3 regions of the Thaumasiovibrio clandestinus genome follow, and region 2 is predicted to be linked to each of the others. Evidence: predicted binding sites of a transcription regulator. Region 2 holds the regulator's gene; each other region holds the start of a gene.
The links. The regulator CRP, encoded in region 2, controls carbon source genes, mostly activating them, when cyclic AMP is high. The targets are predictions, from matches to a motif close to TGTGANNNNNNTCACA.

Region 1 (5,295 bases), on a different contig from region 2:
TCATTGCTGAGATACATAGGTTCGCTAAGATTCATTATGCATAATTTCACTTAATGCCGGAAGGTTTACAGCCTATTCAAAATGGTAAAAATGAGAAAGCAATTTCAATTATGAGGCTCAGATCAGCCGCGAGCAAGTTGAGTCTCTGTTTGAGTTGTTTTTGTCGGTCAATCTTAGCCAGCTTGGCTTAAGCTTGTCAAATAGCCAAGCCTATCAACAACACTTTTCACAGGTGATGCAGCAACAATCGATCAGGGTGACCAATGTTACCGAATAGCGATAATCCGGCGCGTCCCCTTGTTGTCGCCAAGCGAGCTTAGACATACGTTTAATTTATCCATTTCATCTCTGTTATCCAGTGAAATCGCCGATGTATTATTAACCGAGATAAAGAAACAGAAATATGTCGGCTGGCATAATTAGGGTACAATGCACACAGCCAAGGTGCTGTATTAGACGCAGGTTGGTATAACGTTATGAGTTAACAAGAATAAAGGTAAATATGGCCGTTTTAGACATCCTCACCACACCCGATCCAAGGCTTAAAGTTAAGGCTGAGAAAGTGACTGACATCGCGTCGGTTCAAACGTTGATCGACGATATGTTAGATACGCTATACGCGACGGACAACGGTATTGGTCTTGCTGCTACTCAAGTGGGGCGCAAAGAGGCGGTTGTCGTTATTGACCTGTCCGAAAGTCGCGATGAACCTCTGATATTGGTCAACCCTGAAGTTGTCAGTGGCACGAATTTGGCGATGGGACAAGAAGGGTGTTTATCGGTTCCGGATTATTACGCTGATGTAGAGCGATATACATCTGTGGTTGTTTCAGCGCTAGATCGCGATGGACAAGCGATCACCATCGAGAATGATGAGTTCCTCGCCATTGCTATGCAGCATGAAATTGACCATTTAGCGGGTAATTTGTTTATTGATTATCTTTCACCGTTAAAGCGTCAAATGGCGATGAAGAAAGTGAAAAAATACGTTAAAGCGCAACAGCGCGTATAGTCAGCGTATTCGCCTTTTGTGTGCCGTTAAGCCCTTTTGTGGCCGTTAATGACAGTGGCGCACAAAGGGCATTCGTTGCAGCAGTAATGTTGCCAAATACAGCCGTTACTTAATTGTGACCTTTTCAATAATAATGGCATCGCAGGGTACATCATCATGACCCAGCTTGGATGTGGTTTTCACATTTGCAATGTTGTTGACGATATCCATACCAGCAGTCACTTTTCCAAATACAGCATAACCCCAGCCTAAATTGGTGGTCGCTGTGTGGTCGAGAAAATCATTGTCTGCCAAATTAATAAAAAATTGTGCAGTGGCAGAATGCGGCGCATCGGTACGTGCCATAGCGATAGTGCCAATGGTGTTTTTAAGGCCCCGATTGGCTTCGTTAGTAATCGCCGGACGTGTCACCTTTTCTTGCATATCTTCTGTTAAACCGCCACCTTGAATCATAAAGCCTTTGATTACACGATGAAAAGTTGTACCTTCATAGAAACCGTCTTGGCAGTATTTTAAAAAGTTTCTGGAGCTGACAGGCGCTTTACCCATATTCAGTTCAATTTCAATGTCGCCTAGATTGGTAGTAAAAATAATCATAAGAGCAGTGACCACGGTGGTTTCAGTGAAGTGCGGCAGTATACGAAATTAGCTCTTGAAGCGACAGCGGAAACCGTCATAGCCGAAGAATACTTTTTGAGGTATACCTGAAGAGGTAACTATAAAAACCACTAAATTGGAGTATGTTGATAGTGGAAGAAAAAGAAAAAATGCTTGCAGGTCAGTATTATGACGCAAGTGATTCGACGTTGGTTGAGTTGCGATTAAAAGCACGCTTGGCAACTGAGCAATTCAACGCTACCAGTGCGGCACACCCTGAAAAAAGAATGCGCATCCTCAAATCTTTGTTCGGTTCAACTGGAGAAGTCATCCACATTGAATCGTCATTCAATTGTGATTATGGCGAGAATATTCATGTCGGTGAAAATTTCTATGCTAATTTCGGTTGCGTTATTTTAGACGTGGCTGAAGTTCGTATTGGTGATAACTGTTTCATTGCGCCGCAAGTCGGGATCTATACCGCAACGCACCCGTTAGATCCGGTTGAGAGAAGAGATGGTTTAGAATATGCCAAACCAATTACTATCGGTGATGATTGTTGGATAGGCGGTAACGCAACGATAAATCCAGGGGTGACGTTGGGCAATAACGTGGTCGTCGCCTCTGGTGCTGTTGTTACAAAAAGCTTCGATGACAATGTGGTCATTGGCGGCAATCCGGCAAAAGTCATTAAGCAAATTCCTGCCTAACTACTCACCCGACCTAACTACTCACATTGAGTGCCTGAGGGGGCACTCTAAAACCGATGAGAAGCTACTACTGGATAAGGGCGGATTTAATTCAAGCCGTTGCCTGATTAAAACGGCAGAGAGAAGCTCAGTGTCGTACATTTTCACGTGTCTCCAGTCACATTACAGAAAACAAACTCTCGCGAAAACCAAGTGATCGTTATTACCCACTACGCTGTATATATAGCTAAGCGGAACTAACGATGGAGAGAGTGATGTCGATACCTGTGGGTATAAGTGCTTGCGTACTGGGGGAAAAGGTACGGTTCGATGGTGGACATAAACGCAACCGATTTGTGACAGATGAACTGACAAAGTTCTTTGAGTTTAAGCCTGTTTGTCCTGAAATGGCGATAGGTATGGGAACACCCCGGCCCGCTATCCGTTTGGTGGAAAGAGACGATGATATTCGGCTGGTGAGCACCAAAGATATTGATGATGACTTTACCGCAGCAATGAAAGCATTTGCTGAGAAAAAGCTACCATCGTTATCTCAACTGTGCGGTTATGTGGTGTGCGCAAAATCGCCGACTTGTGGCATGGAGCGGGTAAAGCTCTATATAGAGAATGGCAATACGATCCCCGGTGGAACCGTAGGGCTGTACACTCAAGCACTAATGCAGATGTATCCTTGGTTACCCGTCGAGGAAGATGGTCGCTTGCAAGATCCTATTTTGCGAGAAAACTTTGTGTTGCGAGTGTTTGCGCTAAACGATCTGTATACATCTACGGCAGACTTGAGCGCAAAAGCGATCATTGATTTTCACTCGCGTTATAAGCTGATGTTAATGGCGCACAGTCAGCAGGCGTATCGTAATCTTGGACGGCTGGTCGCATCGATTGCTAAATATGAACTCGAAGAGTTCTTTGTCGAATACCGTTTGCAGTTTATGCAAGCACTGCAGTTACGGGCTAACAAAAAGAACAATACGTGTGTACTGCAACATATTCAGGGTTACTTTAAGAAGTACCTGTCTAAAGAGCAGAAAGCAGAGTTAGCCCGTGTGATTATGGATTATCGTGTAGGAGACTTGCCGCTATTAGGTGTTCTCACCTTAGTTAACCATTATCTTAATACTTACCCTGATGAGTACCTGCTGAGCCAAGTGTACCTTCATCCTTACCCCCAAGAGCTTAAATTAAGATACGGTCTGTAAGGAGGGTAGGATGAGTCGAGCAGTGATCTGGCTAAGACGCGATTTACGCCTAGTCGATAACACCGCGCTGCATAATGCGGCGCAGCACCATAGCGACTTAATCCTCGTCTATATTGCTACTCCAACTCAGTGGCAAGCGCATCATCTCGCTCCAATTCAAGCCGATCTCATCGCACGACGGCTTGCTTATCTTAGGCGACAAGCACAGCAATGTCATGTCCCCCTTTATTACCTGAGCTGTGATAGTTATGCGCAGGTGCCTACATTACTGAAAAGCGTTTGTCAGCAGCATGGTGCTACGCACCTCTATTGCAATCGAGAGTATGAACTGAACGAAGTTCGTCGTGATGTGTTGGTGGAGAGAACACTGACAGAAGAAGCAATCAAATTTAGATCCTTTGATGATAGCTGCATATTGCCGCCGGGCTCGGTACTCAATGGGTCGGGTACGTGTTATCGGGTATTTACGCCTTATCGTCGTGCGTGGGTTCAGCAGCTGTTATCGAATGCGCAAAATGTTGCTCTGGTGCCGTCACCGCTGGCCAGGCAAACTCCCCCTCTGAATGCGGAAAATTACGGCGTTGAGTTGCCTGAGATTGAATTTAAGTACCCTAAAGTTTCAAGCTCGAACTATCCAGTCGCTGATAACGCAATATATGCTCTTCTTTCGGAATTTTGTCAGCACAAAGCCGCACAGTATGCTCAAGACAGGGATTATCCAGCCCGTGATGGAACCAGTCAATTATCACCTTATTTGGCGATTGGCGCGTTGTCGGCGCGGCAGTGTCTTAACGCATTGATGCGGGAGTACCCTAATAGTTTAGAGAGCCAAGATAGCGGTCAATTTGTATGGCTAAATGAGCTAATTTGGCGCGAGTTCTATAAACACTTGAGCGCGGCATATCCATCACTGAGTCAAGGCCAGCCATTTGTTGCATGGACAGCAGGCGTGGATTGGCATGAATCGCCGTCATTACTTCAAGCGTGGCAGCAGGGCAAAACCGGATTCCCGATTGTGGATGCAGCGATGCGGCAACTCAATACAACAGGGTGGATGCATAATCGCTTGCGTATGATAGTGGCGAGTTTCTTAACCAAAGATCTGCAACTAGATTGGCGAGAAGGGGAGCGCTACTTTATGTCTCAACTCGTGGATGGGGATTACGCCTCCAATAATGGAGGGTGGCAGTGGGCCGCGTCGACGGGGACGGATGCACAACCCTATTTCAGGGTATTTAATCCCACCACACAAGGAAAGAATTATGATCCTAAAGGCATCTTTATCCGTAAGTGGATACCAGAGCTAACATGTTGTCCTGATAAGTACCTCCACCAGCCAGAGCGGTGGGAAGGGTGTATAGAAGCAGGGTATATGTTGCCGATTGTTGACCATGCGAAAGCGCGTTTAATGTCGATTGACCGTTTCAAACAAGCGAAAGCGCGCTGGGAGGAGAGCCAAAATGAGAACAATGCAATCTGATGCGCTAGGGAAATTCGTTGATATTTATGGCCAGTTGAACAAACACAATTTGCATTCTCTTGATGAGCTTTACCACCCCGATATTGTCTTCGAGGATCCCGCACATAGAATCGAAGGTAGTCAGGCGCTTAAAGCGTATTTTGAAGAGTTGTATCGCAACATCAATGAGTGCGATTTTAAAATATTGCACTCGGCTGGTGATGACGGCTCTGCTTATGTTCGCTGGGTGATGACATTGTCTCACCCTCAAGTGGAGAGTGGTCGCTTGCGACGTGTGGAGGGGTGTACTTATTTAGAGTT
Region 2 (5,295 bases):
GGTCACTGCCCCACTGAATGGGTTTCACAGTGCCGATGACTACTATCAACAGTGCAGTGGTATCAACAAGTTGCACCGCATCACACAACCACTACGCATTATTCACGCTAGTGATGATCCTTTTATGGATGAAGCGGTGATCCCGGCGACAACACAGCTTCCAGAAAATATTGAGTATCAGCTGCTCTCTCACGGTGGTCATGTAGGCTTTATTACTGGCTCTGTGTTACGGCCAGTGTTTTGGTTAGAGCAGACGGTACCATTCTGGTTTAACGCTTATTCAGTCTAAACCCAGCACCTTAACCACTGCCAAACCTTGACCTTATACAATGAAGTAAGTTATCAATACCAACTACGATGAGAAGCTCAACATGTGCGGTAATCAACGCACTGTTAACCACACTGTTAAGTGATACCATTCTTCCGTTTTCTAATGGCGACATTCAACATGATTATACCTTGGCAACAAATCGATCCAGAAACCCTCGATAACCTACTCGAAAACTACGCCTTACGCGAAGGAACCGACTACGGTGAATCCGAACTCAGCCTTAGCCAAAAAGTCGCAAATCTAAAAGGCTTACTGCAGAATGGCGAAGCGGTCATTGTTTACTCTGAATTACATGAAAGCGTCGATATAAAACTTCGCCGCGATCTCAGAAGTCTTGCAGACACTTGATATTATCCGCCCAAACTGTTAATAACATGCTTCACCCATGTGAATAAAATGGACCAAATATGTCTGCAAAGCATCCGATTATCGCGGTAACAGGCTCATCCGGCGCAGGAACGACCACCACGTCAGAAGCGTTTCGAAAAATGTTTAATATGATGCAGATAACGCCTGCTTGGCTTGAAGGGGATAGCTTTCACCGTTTTACTCGCCCAGAAATGGATATCGAAATTCGCAAAGCTAAAGAGCAGGGGCGCCACATCAGCTACTTTGGCCCTGCTGCCAATGATTTTGAAGCACTCGAACGCTTTTTCCGCCAATATGGTGAGAGTGGCACCGGGCAGTTCCGCCGCTACTTGCACACGTTTGATGAGGCAGTCCCTTATAACCTGATGCCAGGCACATTTACCCCGTGGCAAACACTCCCTGACAACAGTGACGTCCTCTTTTACGAAGGGCTACATGGTGGGATTGTTGATGGCGAAACCAATGTTGCTCAACATGTCGACCTGCTCATTGGCATGGTACCTATTGTCAACTTAGAGTGGATTCAAAAATTTGTACGAGACACACGTGACAGAGGGCATTCACGCGAAGCCGTAACGGAGTCAATTATCCGCTCCATGGACGACTACCTGAGTTATATCACGCCACAGTTTTCACGCACGCATATCAACTTTCAGCGCGTCCCCACTGTCGATACATCAAACCCTCTCAACGCAAAAGGCATCCCCTCCTTGGACGAGAGCTTTGTTGTGATTCGCTTTCGAGGCATTAAAAACGTCGACTTTCCTTACCTGCTTTCCATGATACAAGGATCATTTATGTCACGGCACAATACCATTGTTGTCCCTGGCGGAAAAATGAGCTTTGCGATGGAGCTAATCATGCGCCCGTTAATTCACAACCTCATCGAAACAGGCAAAGTCGGCTAACCCGTTTAATGCTGGTGCCGCAAGACAGTCATGCTGCGCTGGTTAACGAGGAGATGGCTCCCCTCGCCTTTTCCGGTGGGTTATGCCTCAATCACCTCATAGGAATGGGTCATTTCGACGCCTTTACCCAGCATTAAACAAACCGAGCAATACTTCTCTAATGATTCAGCGACAACACGCTCTACAATACTGGAGTCAATCTGATGCCCTATGACGATAAAATGGACATTCACCGCGGTAAAATAACGTGGCGCAACATCACGACGAGCTGAGCTTAATGTCGCCTCACAACCACTAACAAGCTGACCAGCACTCTTTAGCCCGTCAACCACATCGACGGAGCTACAGCCGCCCGCCGCCATCAATACTAGCTCCATTGGGCTTGGGGCTTTTTCTCCACCATTTCCGTCCATTACAACACTATGACCAGAATCTGACTGCCCTAAGAACGTCATTCCTTCTACCCATTTCACGCGTGACTGCATACTACTCTCCCGCAAATGCCAACTATCTCGTCAGTGTGTGATCATGTGCACACTTATGACTAATAAATGCTCATTTCTGATCGATCTATATCAAGAAATGAGCGCCAAAACACGGTAAACTCAATGGACAAAATTAGCAAGCACGCCAGCATTTGTGCGACGGGCTTCGTAATCCTAGACAACGCACCGCATTCATTGAGTTACCCCTCAATTATAAGGATATCGTTGTAGGGCAACAAACGCAGAGGAAGTTATTTATATGGTTCCAGGTAAACCGCAAACTGATCCAACTTTAGAATGGTTCCTATCTCATTGTCATATTCATAAGTACCCATCAAAAAGTACTTTGATTCATGCAGGCGAAAAGGGTGAAACCCTTTACTACATCGTAAAAGGTTCTGTTGCAGTTCTTATCAAAGATGAAGAAGGTAAAGAGATGATTCTTTCTTACCTTAATCAGGGAGACTTCATTGGCGAGTTAGGGCTATTTGAAGAAGGTCAAGAGCGTACAGCATGGGTTCGAGCGAAGTCACCTTGTGAAGTTGCAGAAATTTCTTACAAGAAATTCCGTCAACTGATCCAAGTCAACCCAGACATCCTAATGCGTCTATCTGCACAGATGGCAAACCGTCTTCAAGTCACCAGCCAAAAAGTTGGCGACCTTGCATTCTTGGATGTAACTGGCCGTATTGCACAAACTCTGTTGAATCTTGCTCGTCAACCTGACGCTATGACTCACCCAGACGGCATGCAGATCAAAATTACTCGTCAAGAGATTGGTCAAATTGTTGGTTGTTCGCGTGAAACCGTTGGTCGTATCTTGAAGATGCTAGAAGAGCAGAATCTAATCTCTGCACACGGTAAAACAATCGTGGTATACGGTACGCGTTAATCATCTCATGATGTAATGTCTCGTCTTAAAGTACGCTGACAGTTTTAAGAGCCAGTAGTGCATAACTACTGGCTTTTTTGTTGTCGACCCTCATGATGTCACACTGTAAGTGCTCTCGAAAATCTTATCTGCGGATGCCGTGACAAAGCCATGATACAAATTCCCCCTTCCATCAGGGTAACGCTTGGCAAACTCATAAAAGCCACCTGGGATCATCAACTCACCATCATCAAACGTCACTAACACCTTATCAGCCATCGTTGCAGATTGCTCCAGCATCACTTTCTCTGAGCCCTTTATTTCTCCCCCTGCACTGTTAATAACAAAGCCATTTTCCATAAGGTAATAATTGAGTGCCGCTAAATCACCAAATGTCGATAGCTGGTTCACACTTACGGTAAAGTGATTAGCCCCATAGCCATGGGCTGCAACCCAAGCGGCATACTCACTCTCTGCCGCCAGTAATTGATAGGTATCCAACGGCAGTGACCATGGACGCCCTAGCTGCAGCACCTCACTGTGCAGGGGAAGTGGCGCTTTTAGTTGGCCGACCAACGCCCGTACGGCTTGTTGCAACTCACATGAGCACTGCCCAACCAGCAATTCACTAATAAACACTTTTGGCGCTTGAGGATCAGGGTGCTCAAAATGTGCCGCATAAAGTTTCTTCTGTTCAAAGTGGTATTCACCGCTATGTACATAGCCCATCGCAATGAAAGGCGCGGCAATCACATCCAGACCAACCTCTGGCAAGTTAAAGGTGCGCAATGCAATGTGATCATTGCGTAAAGGCTCCCCCTCACTCAGTAAATGATGCACCTTCTGTGCCGATGGGCATAAACGCTCAACGTAATCTTGCCACAGCAACTCAAACATCCTTTGATACATAAAGCCTCCGTCGCCGCTCGTTTCGAGCAGGCCTATTCGTCGGATAACCCCGGCAGGCGTGGTGTAGGAAGTTGCACATGATCCGCTTCCAGTGACGCCATTGGGTACGCACAATAATCGGCAGCGTAGTAGGCACTAGGGCGTAAATTACCTGACGCGCCTGGGCCACCAAATGGGGCGCTGCTACTGGCTCCCGTGAGTGGACGATTTCGATTAACAATCCCAGCATGGATCTGTTCGATAAATTCATGCCACTGCGCATCGTCCGTTGAGAGCAGTCCAGCCGACAAACCAAACCGAGTCTGGTTCGCCATTGTTATCGCCTCATCAAAAGTGTGATAACGAATCACCTGCAGTAATGGCCCAAAATACTCTTCATCTGGCAAGGCGTCGATAGCTGTCACATCGAGTAAGGCAGGGGTTAAGATCGCCTGTCTCTGGCTCGCTTTCACCAATGGTGTCGCCCCCATATCAAGTAACACTTGCTGCGCCTGCATAATGGCTTGTGCCGCATCTATGGATATCATCGGCCCCATAAAGGGCGCAGGCATGTCAAATGGGTCGCCAACTTTAATTTTCCTTACTGCCTCTATCAGTGTAGTCAATAGTCGCTCGCCTACATCACCATAGGGAATATAAAGACGCCGAGCGCAGGTGCAACGTTGCCCTGCGCTCAAATAAGCCGACTGAATAATGGTATCGACACAAGCGCCAATATCACCACATGCCGTGGTCACCACCAAAGGGTTATTTCCCCCCATCTCCAACGCTAGCATTTTCTCTGGCTGACCAGCAAATTGGCGGTGCAATAGATGCCCAGTTCGTGCACTGCCAGTAAATAGCAACCCATCAATATTCGGGCTTCCGGCTAGAGCCTGACCTGTCGGCATTAGCCCTTGAGTCAAATTGAGCACCCCACGAGGTAATCCGACCTCGTGCCACAAACCCACGATATATTCGGCCGTTTGTGGGGTTAACTCCGACGGCTTAAACACCACAGTATTGCCCGCCAACAATGCGGGGATAATATGTCCATTCGGCAAGTGTCCGGGAAAATTATAGGGACCAAAAATCGCCAAGACTCCCAATGGACGGTGACGCAACACCGTGCGCCCCTCGGAGAGCTGATGGGTTGTCTCGCCGCTGCGCTCTTTATACGCCTGCAAAGAGATGGCAATCTTGGCTTTCATTGCTACCACTTCCGTTAAGCTTTCCCACAAGGGTTTTCCCGTTTCTGTCGCGATCAGCGCCGCCAACTCCGCTTTGCGCATTTCCAGTAAATCAGCAAAACGGGATAAATAGTCAAAACGATCCAACAGCGGTAACGCTCGCCAAAGCGGAAAAGCTTTGCGGGCTGCCGTCACCGCAGCCTCAACTTGGTTATCATCAGCGGCATGACCGTGCCATATTTCTGCCTGAGTA
Region 3 (5,295 bases), on a different contig from region 2:
GAAGAAGTGAAAGGGAAGCGTGTCTTTAAGTGTGATGGGTGAGTACAACATTATGTTGCTATTTTAAAGGTAAATAAGGGTAAAGATAAATAAGGGCTGCGTTTAGGCAGCCCTTTTAAAGATTATCTAAGTCAAAGCTTAGAAGTTTGCAGAGCGTGGTGCACGTGGGAATGGGATTACATCACGGATGTTAGCCATGCCTGTTACATAAGAGACTAAGCGCTCAAAACCTAAACCAAAGCCAGCATGAGGCACAGTGCCGTAGCGACGTAGATCGCGATACCAGTTCATGTGCTCAGGGTCGATACCCATCTCTACCATACGCTTATCAAGCAGCTCTAGACGTTCTTCACGCTGTGAGCCACCAATGATTTCGCCAATACCTGGGGCAAGAACGTCCATCGCAGCGACGGTTTTACCATCATCATTCATGCGCATGTAGAAGGCTTTAATATCTTTCGGGTAGTTTTTCACCACGACCGGTGCTTTAAAGTGTTCTTCTGCAAGGTAACGCTCGTGTTCAGAAGACATATCAATGCCCCACTCAACGTCGAACTCAAACTCACGGCCAGAATCTTTAAGGATCTGGATTGCATCAGTGTAATCAACCTGCGCAAAATCAGACGTTACGAACTGTTCTAGACGCGTGATCGCTTCTTTATTAATGCGTTGGGCAAAGAACTCAAGATCGTCACGACGCTCTTCCAGCACTGCTTTGAAAACATATTTCAGCATGTCTTCAGCCAATTTGGCGGCATCGTCTAGGTCGGCAAACGCCACTTCAGGCTCTACCATCCAGAACTCAGCTAAGTGACGGCTGGTGTTTGAGTTTTCTGCACGGAACGTTGGGCCGAAGGTGTACACTTTGCTTAATGCACACGCGTAAGTTTCTGCATTCAACTGGCCAGAAACGGTCAGGAATGTCTCTTTACCAAAGAAATCTTTGTCAAAGTCAACGTCGCCAGCGTCGGTCATTGGTGTGTTAACCAAATCTAATGTTGATACGCGGAACATCTCACCCGCACCTTCTGCATCAGCGGCGGTGATGAGTGGCGCAGACATCCAGAAGTAACCTTGCTCGTGGTAGAAGCGGTGAATCGCTTGCGATAGGCAGTTACGCACGCGGGCAACGGCACCGATCACATTGGTACGCGGACGAAGGTGTGCTACTTCACGCAAATACTCAATAGAGTGGCGTGTTTTTGCCATTGGGTATGTGTCAGCATCTTCTACCCAGCCAACCACGTTTACATTGGTCGCGGCAAGTTCGAAATCTTGGCCTTTAGCTGGAGAGGCGACAACTTTACCCGTCACTTCAACTGAACAACCGGTGGTCAGCTTCAATACTTCATCATTGTAATTATTCAGTTCATTCGGGACCACGGCCTGAATCGGGTCGAAACAAGAGCCGTCATAAATGGCAAGGAAAGAGATCCCAGCTTTGGAATCTCGACGCGAGCGAATCCAGCCACGAACAGTGATTTCACTGTCGATAGCGATTTTTCCGCTCAGCACGTCTGTTACAGGCGCGTAAGTCGTCATGCTAAAATAATACTCCATGAGGGCACGAACATGTGCTGATAGTTAATTTATCTTAAAGTACGCATCTTACCTTTCTTGCCGCCAGCTTCAACCCTTGTTGAGAAGTTAACGGTGATTTTCCTAAAATAAGTCAGTAATCGATGCCCCCAGATGGTTAAGACTTCATCAGACAACCTGTTTTTAAGGAAATAGCCGTTGATTTGACTCGGCGATGTCGGTTATTGATGGAATGAAATTTATCACTCAGGCAAGGAGGAATATTCCCTCTAATCATGTAAACTAACGCTTTTCACATAGAGTGGTTCTAAACTAGATATTTTCCGTTAAAAAATAAACGGCTTTTTTTCGTGGTTTAAGATGTTATTTTTTTGCGTTTTATGTGTGCATTTAAGAATTAACGTGACAATGCTCACGCGAAAGCGCTAAGTGACTTAACAATTTCTTCGCAAAGTAAAAAAATAGAAAATTATCATTTATTGGAGTGTCGGGATGTATCTTGCCCAACCTGGTCATATTGATCATATAAAACGTAATAATGCGGGAAGTGTGTATCGACTTATCGATCAGCAAGGACCTATCTCCAGAATAGAGTTGTCTAAACGCAGCCAACTTGCACCTGCTAGTATAACGAAGATCACGCGTGAGTTGATGGATGCGCATCTGATCCAAGAAACCCAAATTATTGAACCTGCGAGCCGTGGGCGACCTGCTATCGGGCTAAAAACCTTAAATGAAGGATGGCAGTTTATGTCAATTCGCTTAGGTCGGGGCTACTTGACTATAGCGTTGCATGAGCACGGTGGTGATTTGCTGATTGATGAGCGACATAATCTTAGTGATACTGAGCAAGAACCATTGTTGCAAAAGATTATTTCAGAAATTAATACCTTTTTTGCTCGTCACGTGAAAGAAGTTGATCGAGTGACAAGTATTGCGATTTCTTTGCCAGGATTGATTAATGCGCAAGAAGGTGTCGTGCTGCAGATGCCACACTACAACATTAAGAACATGCCATTAGGGCCGCGTATCCATGAAGCGACGGGATTGCCCGTTTTTATCGCCAACGATACTCACGCTTGGGCACTGGCTGAAAGATTGTTTGGCCACTCGCGCGAAGCAGAAAACTCCATTTTAATCTCTATTCATCATGGAATAGGGGCCGGAATCGTGCTCGATGGAACGGTGTTGCAAGGCCGTTTGGGTAATGTTGGTGAGCTAGGGCATATTCAAATCAAGCCGTTTGGTAAGAAGTGCTTTTGTGGTAACTATGGCTGTTTAGAAACGGTGGCAAGCCCACAAGCGGTGAAAGACCAAGTTAATGAAATGCTTAATGAAGCCAAACCCGCCGAGCCAAGACCCTCGTCTCTGCATGGTGGGGCAATAACCATCGAACGGATATGTGAAGCCGCCGTGGCCAATGACCCCCTTGCTCGGCAAGTGATTATTGAGCTTGGGCATAACTTGGGTCAAGCCATCGCCATTATGGTGAACTTGTTCAACCCAGAGAAAATCTTGATTGGCGGGGAGTTTAACCGAGCGAAAAAGGTGCTTTACCCTGCGATTCGTGAATGCATTGAGAGCAGTGCATTGCCAGCTTATTGCCAGAATCTTCAACTTGAAGAGAGCTCGTTTTATACTCAAGCGACAATGCCAGGTGCAGCGTTAGTGAAAAGAGCGATGTACGATGGCAGCCTGCTGATGAAAATGATCGACGGTTGAAAGGGGCCAGTCTGCGTTGAGCAGAAAGAAATTCTATCAACCAGTATTTCAGCAAGCAGTGTTCAGACTTCACAAGGGTTGCATCAAGGGTTTGTCTCTAAGGTGATTAATGAGGTGGTGTGCTATCAAAAAGCATGGATAGCAGATATCGCTGCACCTCAGTGTGATCATGTTGAGCCAAACACCATTGCATCTGCGCAGCGGATAAAGGAATTAACTCCAACCACCGACAGCAAACCCAAGCCGGATCAGTAAATGCTGGGTTTGCATACAGCCCGGCCAGTGCCGGGTTATCATTAAACAGCGTTTGCAAACTTGTCGTTAGCGGCGCACTCTGCCCGATTGTTCGCTCTTCTTGTTCAAGCCAATAGGGTTGCCGTTCGGTATCTGCGACCCATAATCCATCTTGCTGCTGGTGAGTATTGCTCGCTTTGACGATATGACTCGCTTTAATGGTTACGCCTAGCAAGTGGTCGTCGCGCTGTTGATAATCGATGACGCGCACGAGTGTACCCAGTGGACTGATTTGAGCATTTTCAGTCATCGCGAGCACAAACCCCGTATGATTAGCCGCACACTCTTTGATGAGGCGTAGATAGCGTGGCTCAAAAATACGCAGGTTAGTGATCCCGCCTGGCAACAGTATGATCGGCAAAGGGAAAAGGTAATGACTCATCAATGGCTCCATTGTCTTTTCCCTGTTATACGTCGCTTTATGCCGTTAGGTTTAGTTGTATTGCTGATTCGACGGCATCAATGAGCTGAATTAACTGATTTTTGCTAATGATATAGGGCGGCATCATATAGATGAGCTTCCCAAAAGGGCGGATCCAAACGCCTTGAGAAACAAAGTGCTGCTGTATTTTAATCATATCAACCGGTTGATTTAGTTCGACCACACCAATCGCCCCTAACCAACGCGTCTCTTTTACCATAGCGTACTGGTTTAATTTTGGTAATTGGTCTGCAAACACTGCTTCGATGTCTTGAACTTGTTGTTGCCACTGATTGTTTTGAAGTAACGCGAGGCTTTCATTGGCTACCGCACACGCTAATGGGTTTGCCATAAACGTCGGCCCATGCATAAAACACCCAGCTTCGCCGCGACAGACTGTATCAGCAACCTGCTTTGAGGTCATGGTTGCGGCCAACGTCATATACCCCCCAGTTAGCGCCTTGCCGACACACATAATGTCGGCTTGAATTTGGGCATGTTGGCAAGCAAACAGTTTTCCAGTGCGACCAAAGCCAGTGGCAATCTCATCGGCGATTAACAACACTCCGTAATGATCACACAAGCGGCGAACTTCGCGTAAATATTCAGGATGGTAGATGCGCATACCGCCAGCGCCTTGCACGATGGGTTCGAGGATAACGGCAGCTATCTCTGTGTGGTGTTGTTTTATTAGGGAATGAAAGCTTTCGATCTGCTCGGGATCCCATTCGTCGTGGAAACCACCGCTGGGGGATTCAGCAAACAGGTGCTCAGGAAGAAAGCCTTTATAAATGGAATGCATCGAGTTATCGGGGTCGGTAACCGACATGGCTGCGAACGTATCACCATGATAGCCGTGACGTAGCGTAAGGAACTTGGTCCTTTTTTCATTCAACGAGTGCCAATATTGCAGTGCCATTTTCAGCGCAACTTCCACAGCGACCGATCCAGAATCGGCAAGAAAGATATGCTCAAAGCCACTCATGGCACACAGCTTTTTGCCGAGCTCGACGGCAGGCGCATGGGTTAAGCCGCCAAACATAACATGAGACATGTTATCTAATTGATTTTTCGCGGCTTGAGTGAGGCTAGGGTGGTTATAGCCATGGATGGTCGACCACCAAGATGACATGCCGTCAATAAGCGCTTCCCCAGTTTCAAGGTGAATGTATATCCCTTTAGCGTGGCTGACAGGGTAGCAGGGCAGCGGATTAACGGTTGAGGTGTAAGGGTGCCAAAGGTGCTCTCGGTCAAAGTTTATATCGATATCCATGGTTAATTTTCGTCCAGTTGTAAACGCATGCGCGATCAATGGGTTG

Region 1: a site for CRP is predicted at 2,466-2,481, ahead of ACKLNH_RS10985 (YbgA family protein). Genes of this name have one in related genera too.
Region 3: a site for CRP is predicted at 1,941-1,956, ahead of mlc (sugar metabolism global transcriptional regulator Mlc). Genes of this name have one in related genera too.

Annotation. Positions count from the first base shown of each region.
Region 1 is NZ_JBLBVL010000006.1:180,487-185,781, reverse strand. It holds gene def (peptide deformylase) at 503-1,012, shown strand; gene ACKLNH_RS10995 (peptidylprolyl isomerase) at 1,118-1,609, opposite strand; gene ACKLNH_RS10990 (sugar O-acetyltransferase) at 1,762-2,319, shown strand; gene ACKLNH_RS10985 (YbgA family protein) at 2,574-3,515, shown strand; gene phrB (deoxyribodipyrimidine photo-lyase) at 3,526-4,995, shown strand; gene ACKLNH_RS10975 (nuclear transport factor 2 family protein) at 4,976-5,295, shown strand, end outside.
Region 2 is NZ_JBLBVL010000009.1:100,724-106,018, reverse strand. It holds gene ACKLNH_RS13575 (hydrolase) at 1-289, shown strand, start outside; gene ACKLNH_RS13570 (YheU family protein) at 449-679, shown strand; gene ACKLNH_RS13565 (phosphoribulokinase) at 739-1,608, shown strand; gene ACKLNH_RS13560 (OsmC family protein) at 1,689-2,093, opposite strand; gene crp (cAMP-activated global transcriptional regulator CRP) at 2,353-2,985, shown strand; gene ACKLNH_RS13550 (DUF1338 domain-containing protein) at 3,076-3,873, opposite strand; gene astD (succinylglutamate-semialdehyde dehydrogenase) at 3,906-5,295, opposite strand, start outside.
Region 3 is NZ_JBLBVL010000001.1:345,131-350,425, reverse strand. It holds gene asnS (asparagine--tRNA ligase) at 139-1,542, opposite strand; gene mlc (sugar metabolism global transcriptional regulator Mlc) at 2,032-3,261, shown strand; gene ACKLNH_RS01665 (LON peptidase substrate-binding domain-containing protein) at 3,368-3,937, opposite strand; gene bioA (adenosylmethionine--8-amino-7-oxononanoate transaminase) at 3,975-5,243, opposite strand.